DNA from 2 places in the Paenibacillus sp. LBL genome. Region 2 is predicted to be linked to the other one. Evidence: a T-box and tRNA genes for the amino acid it is inferred to sense, from the RefSeq annotation. Region 2 holds a T-box; the other holds one or more tRNA genes.
What was found. The T-box of region 2 lies ahead of trpS (tryptophan--tRNA ligase). A T-box ahead of a tRNA ligase gene usually reads a tRNA of that ligase, here a tRNA-Trp.
Positions count from the first base shown of each region.

Region 1: it has a tRNA-Trp gene. The T-box ahead of trpS (tryptophan--tRNA ligase) is inferred to sense a tRNA for this amino acid. The anticodon was not compared.

Region 1 is NZ_JARXYU010000015.1:117,200-120,615, forward strand. It holds gene M2277_RS24740 (hypothetical protein) at 1-138, shown strand, start outside; gene M2277_RS24745 (hypothetical protein) at 153-428, shown strand; gene M2277_RS24750 (HU family DNA-binding protein) at 471-743, shown strand; gene M2277_RS24755 (PhoH family protein) at 761-2,011, shown strand; tRNA gene M2277_RS24760 (tRNA-Trp) at 2,048-2,121, shown strand; tRNA gene M2277_RS24765 (tRNA-Asn) at 2,125-2,199, shown strand; tRNA gene M2277_RS24770 (tRNA-Glu) at 2,349-2,422, shown strand; gene M2277_RS24775 (YonK family protein) at 2,518-2,694, shown strand; gene M2277_RS24780 (metallophosphoesterase family protein) at 2,699-3,416, shown strand, end outside.
Region 2 is NZ_JARXYU010000010.1:7,469-10,884, reverse strand. It holds gene cyoE (heme o synthase) at 1-161, opposite strand, end outside; gene M2277_RS19800 (alpha/beta-type small acid-soluble spore protein) at 445-663, opposite strand; gene M2277_RS19795 (hypothetical protein) at 785-952, shown strand; gene trpS (tryptophan--tRNA ligase) at 968-1,954, opposite strand; T-box leader at 2,061-2,302, opposite strand; gene M2277_RS19785 (aldose 1-epimerase) at 2,479-3,416, shown strand, end outside.

The DNA of each region.
Region 1 (3,416 bases), on a different contig from region 2:
GATAAATACGTCATGTCTAATACTAAAATGAAGAAACTTAGACGTGGTGATAGTAAAAACACACCGTTCTCAAGCTTATCAAAAGAGGATCAAAGATTACTTGGCACATTAAACTCAGATGAAGAAGACGATTGGTAGGAAAGATAATGAAGATGAAATTTGAAAAGCTACAGGAAATTGTAAGACTATATCCTAACGCTGTTAAACAATGGTGCATTGTTGATATTGAGAATTACTTTGTATTCGAAGGAGAGAAGTATTGCATCGATGAGCGGTTAGAATCATATAAGGTATCTAATACGCCAAGCGATACAGACGACTGGACCAACGAATCAGAAATGGATTCCATTCTGTGTGTAAAAGAAGGGGAAACGCTAAGGTTCTTTGACCAAAACGTTGAACCAATCTTATCAGAATTCATCTACTAATGCAATATAAAATAGAATCACGGAATGAAAGGGAGATTTGAAATGAATAAAGCTGATTTGGTTAATGAAATTGCACAAAGATACGAGATGACTAAAAAAGACGCCACGGAAGCAGTCAACGTTGTTTTCGATACTATCTATGATGCACTGGTGAATGGCGAGGACGTAAAAGTGAATGGGTTCGGAACGTTTGAAATCCGTAAACGCGCAGCCCGTAACGGACGTAATCCCCAAACAGGCGAAGAAATGTTGATTCCTGCGAGTAATACAGTCGGTTTGAAACCTGCCAAGGCGCTCAAAGAAGACATCAACTAATAGTAAGGGGACTCCCGATGAACCAATCCTATGTAGTAGATACGAATGTCTTACTTGATGATGTTGATAGGCTCATCGACTTCAACATTGTGATCTCAGCTCATGTAATTCGTGAGCTTGAGAACCACAAGAAAAAGGGTGGGGAGCTTGCTTATAAAGCAAGGAAGGCAACTCGATATATTAATCGTTATCGTGATTCTTTGGTATTTGATCTGAATGATTACGAAGGTTTTATCGGCAAGGACTTCGATGTAGGTTATGTAGACAATAAACTTATTGATTGTTGCATGCAGAATGGTTACGGATTAATCACAAAGGATCTACTGCTTAAGTTTAAAGCTGAAGGGTTCAAGATACCTGTCATTGATTTTGACACTGAAGACACGGTTGATGACTCTTATACAGGGACGAGAGACTTGTACCTTGATATGAATTCAGTTGAAGACCAGCAAATTCTTTCTGATCTTTTCACCAAATCAGATAACTTTCTAGGCCTTAGAAAGAACGAATATTTGATTGTCTGGGATAAGAATTCACCTACTCTAGATGAACATGGCAATATCACAGGATACAAAATGATTGATAAATGTCATTTCAAATGGGACGGAGAAGCACTAGCTAAAGTCAAATGGAAGAAAATATCTAGTAAATTCATGGGTGAAATTAAGCCTTTGAATCAGAAGCAAGAGTTGCTGTTCGATATGTTGCAGGATAAGGATACTATGGTGAAAGCTTGCTTCGGGAAGTTTGGCACCGGCAAGGATTTCTGTATGTTATCACATGCGATTCACATGATAGAAACACAGAAATTTGAAAAGCTTGTCTTTGTTCGAAACGTTGTCGAGCTTGAGGATTCTGGTGAAATTGGTTTTCTTCCAGGCGATAACTTTGATAAGTTGATACCGTATGCAATGCCTATTGCGGATCATCTTGGCGGCATCGAAGGGCTAAGAATGTTCGTTGAAAAGGGCTTGATTGAATTACAACATCTTGGAACAATTCGTGGTCGGGACATTAAGAATTCGATTATATATGTAACTGAAGTTCAAAACAATACCCGAAACCATATTAAATTGCTTCTAGGCCGTGTCGGTGAAGGATCGCAGCTATGGCTAAACGGTGACTTAAAGCAAATTGATAAGGAATCATTTATCCATAAGAATGGTGTCAAAGCGTTATCTGTGTTAGGCGGCAATCCACTTTATGGGCAAGTTGTTCTAGATAAGACTGAAAGAAGTAAGACTGCTGAGTTAGCAGAGTTGATTTAATTCCAAGGCTCACGCTTAGTGCGTGGGCTTTTTGATATGGGTTTAGTGTAGTGGTAACACGGCAAGTTCCAACCTTGCAATCTAGGGTTCGATTCCTTAAACCTGTGCCATAAAGGGTTGTAGTTCAATGGTAGAACGGCGCACTGTTAATGCGTATGTTCCAGGTTCGAATCCTGGCTTCCCTGCCATGTAAGGTGTAGCTGATCGGCAGTCAATAGAGTTCAAGACTCTCACCTTGCAGGATTGATTTAGAGTTCGTGTTGGCTAACTGATTCAAGGTCAGTGGATCTACGATGATATAGAACTGATGGTGGTAACATCAGTGGCATAGCGATAGGGGATGTTGGTCAAGACGGCTTAAGACACTGCCCTTTCACGGCAGTAACACGGGTTCGAATCCCGTACATCCTATTTTGAAATACTGTTTAGGACTTCCTGACACGCACATTGGTTCGTCTCGGGAGAAAAGATTACATGAGTTAACGAGAAAAAGGGGAATCGATATAATGGCGAAGAGAGTACATTCCATTTCATTAAAAGGTAGATTTGAGGATGGCATGGTAACAGAAGAAACCAAGCATTCTGATGAAGTATATGATTTGTTTGCATTAATCAATGAATTTGAAGGCAAGGAAATATCAGTCACAATTCAAGAAGTTAATCCAATTCCAGCGGTAGGTTAAGACAATGCGTTCATATAAAAACTCTAATGGCGAAGTCATTACTGTTGATGATGTGCATTTGGAGACTGCTGTTTTATTAAAAATGGAACTGCAAAATGCAACACCTTCTCGAAAATGCAATTGGAGAACTCACCAGGCCATGATGACAATTGAAGGGTTCGATGATTCTGACATTAATGAATCGTATCGGTGCATGATTAAGGACCATCAAAAAGAAATGGGACTTTTGAGTAGTGCCACGAAGCATGCTGATCTGGTTGCAACGAATAAGCTGGAATCTATTAAACAAGCTGTTGGCGAAATATACATTGAAAAGCGTTCAAATCAACAAGTTTTAACGCAGCTGAACCGCATTAAACGTGACCTTGCAACGAGAGTGCTAGCGGTTGAGGAGCTTAAAGATGTATATGCGAACAATCTTGATATTAATGTTCCACATTTGACTTATAACCCACCATTTATGAAGAGTGAAAGCAAAGGCGTTCTAATGGTGACGGATTGGCATATTGGGGTAGTAGTGGACGACTGCTTAGGAAATTATTATAACCTTGAGATTGCTGAGAAAAGGTTAAACTTACTGAAGCAAGAAACTATCTATTACTGCAAAATGTTCGGAGTTACGGATCTGAATGTGGTGGGGCTTGGGGATTGGTGTGAACAGATGTATATGCGTCCAAATCAATCACAAGATTGCGAATTCGGGTTTTCAATGCAAATAGTTA
Region 2 (3,416 bases):
CAAAATCCGGCAAAAGCCGCTATCAAATTTGACCGGATGATTCCGGGTTTCGTCACCGTGATAAAATCTTTCCAAGTCCCCGCCTTATCGGGAGGTGCAGGCGCTGCCGAGGCCAGTGCCGCGGATTCTGAAGGAGCCTGGTATCTCAAGTGATTATCCACGTGTAAACGTTCCTCCTTGTATCTGTCGTTATGGAGGAAGTACTGCCTCCGCTATAAAGTTTATCATATCATTAGTAAAAAGTGTTTAGCAATCCTTCGGAATTCGTTCCATCTATATGACAATTCAGTGACATTTGGAAGCGATATAATCTTGACGTTATACCGTTGTTTAAGGCACAATTTGTCTATGTATTAGAATGCGTGTCGAGCCTCTGAAATGAATACAAAGCCCGGAGCGCAAATATTGCGCTCCGGGCTTCCCACTCACGTTATGAGAAAGATATTACAGCGTGCGGCCAGATCCAGAAAGAGCCTGTTCAGCTTGCTGTACCAAACGTTTTGTAATGTATCCGCCCAGGGATCCTGTTTCACGGGAAGTATAGTTACCATAGTAACCGTCCTGAGGAATCGTTACGCCTAGTTCTTGAGCAGCCTCGAGTTTCAAACGTTGTAATGCTGCTGTTGCTTGAGGTACCACCAAATTGTTGCTGCTGCGTGCCATATTAAATATCTCCCTTCACTGAATGTCTGTAATTCCAGTGCAAGCTTGCAAACTTATTATGGCTCCTTCTTGCAGCGTTATACGTATTTTTTAAATTTTTTATCTTTGGAGGTTTTTTCATATGAGTAAAGGCTTATCTCTTTGGTTTGCGGTATCTTCCATCGTTCTACTGGCGGCTGCAGCCATCTCCATCAGCTATAACGGATTTCTTGCTGTCGGTCTAGGGATCCTATCCATTTTCAACATCGGCTGGGGCTTCATTATCAAAGCGAAACGCAGACCTTCTTAAACAGATTGGACAGCGTTATCTCGGAGCCAGGAAGCCCATTTTGTCTTTCACGCCATCCAGCACCTGAGTCGCAGTTCTTTGTGCCTGCTCCGCTCCCTTGGCTAGAATGTCATGAATTTCACCGGTTTGGCGAATTTCGTAGTATCTGTTTTGTAGTGGCTCCAGAGCAGACACCACCACTTCGCCAAGCTCCTTCTTAAACGCCCCGTACATCTTTCCTTCAAAGCGTGCTTGCACTTCCTGCAAAGACACTCCGGCACATTCGGAGTAAATGCTCATGAGATTGCTGACTTCCGGTTTGGCTGATGGATCATACACCACTTCTGTTCCGGAATCGGTTGTGGCACGGCTTATTTTTTTGCGAATTTGGTCCGGCGTATCCAGCATCGCGATATAACTTCCCTCTACCGGATTGCTCTTGCTCATTTTCTTAGATGCATCATCAAGCGACATAATCCGAGCGCCTACTTCAGGGATGAAAGGCTCCGGTACATTGAAATACTCACCGAACCGGTGATTAAACCGCGCAGCCAAATCACGCGTAATCTCAAGATGCTGTTTCTGGTCATCCCCCACCGGTACCAGATTGGCATTGTAGAGCAAAATATCTGCAGCCATAAGCGCTGGATAGACGAATAGCCCGGCTCCTACGGAATCCTTGCCTTCTGATTTGTCCTTGAACTGCGTCATCCGTTCCAATTCACCCATGTTGACGAGGGTTGTCATGATCCATCCCAGCTCAGCGTGCTGCGGCACATGGGATTGCAAAAAGATATTCGCACGATTTGGATCAATTCCGGCAGCAACGTATAGTGCGGCAACCGATTCAGAACGTTCTCTAAGCGAGCTCGGCTCCTGAGGAACGGTAATGGCATGCAGATCGACCACCATAAAATAACAATCATGTGCTTCCTGCAGTTTAACAAAATTTTTGATGGCGCCAATATAGTTCCCCAGTGTCAGGTTACCGCTTGGCTGAATGCCCGATAATACAGTTTTCATGATTAGCCCTCCAATTTATCTCGAAAAATTCTTTCAATCCCGAATCTGCCCCGATATACGAAGCATGCCTACGTGCCTATATGAACGCAAAAAAGGCCACACATCCGCAAGGGACGTGTGACCGTGGTGCCACCCTTATTCGCTGCAACAGCATATCAAAAAATCGATGCAGCCTTAGATTCTTGTAACGGAGAATACCCGGCCGGCATATTAAGGAATAACAGCATTCTCCCGTTCAGCTCGGCACTCGAAGGTCCATTCAGCAAAGCGGATCCACCGGTTCACATCAACCACCGGCTTTCTGAAGGATAGACCGCACTGCTTACTTGTCCTTGTCATCGTGTTTCCATCATTATGGTTCACTATTACATGCAATGATAAAACTCTTGCTCTGCCTTGTCAATTCCAATTTGGAATCAGGTTGTCTTGGGTTTTGAAGCTTTTCTTTTACCCTTTCCACAAAAATCTGTTATGATGTGTTTAATCGTCCAGACCATGATTTCTGTTAGTAAAGGAGCATCGATATGAATCAAGTGACCAAAGGCCAGTGGAATGGTTACGACACCTATATTTTAAACAGCGGCCGTCTTGAAGTGACTCTCCTTCCTCGTCTAGGTAACAACGTCATTGGGATCAAAGACATCGAGAACACACGCGAAATTCTCCGAAGACCAGATGAAAGCGAGCTTGCATTCTATCTGCAGAAGCCTTACCACTTCGGCATCCCGATGCTCATTCCGCCAGGTCGAATTTCCAAGGGCCATTTCGAATATGGCGGAACAACGTATCAATTTGATCAAAATACCGCGAACGACAATCATATCCACGGACTCCACCGTTCACAGGCTTGGTGTGTCAGCGACATTGAGGAAGAAGATGACGGTTGTGCCGTTTCGACAGAGTTCATCTCATCGGATGATCCAAAGTGGATTGCTCAATTTCCTGTACCGCTGAAGCTGGAGATGACCTTCCGCCTTCAAGGTACCCGCCTGTCGCAGAGTCTTCGTGTAACCAATCTCGGTTCTAGCCCTGTACCATTCGGCATGGGCTATCATACGTGGTTCCTGTTGGATGGCGAACCGCATCGCTGGACGCTTGATCTGCCTGTAGAAGGTATTTATACCTTGGACAACGAACTGATCCCAACCGGTGATCTCTCGCCGCTTGGCGATCTGGAACTACTGAATACAGGACTCAATATGAAGGATGCCGATCTGGATACGATCCTGAGAATTCCTGAAGGCAAGCCGGCAGAGGCATTGCTTAAACGGGATGACGGCTATCAAATCCATTATTCGGCTGATCGTGATTTTTTCAAGCACTGGGTGCTCTATACCAAGGGCGTCGCAGAGGAATTCCTCTGTATCGAACCCTATACCTGGCTTCCTAACGCTCCCAATCTGAATCTCCCGGACGACGAAACCGGACTGATTCATTTGGAACCGGGACAGACCGTCAATCT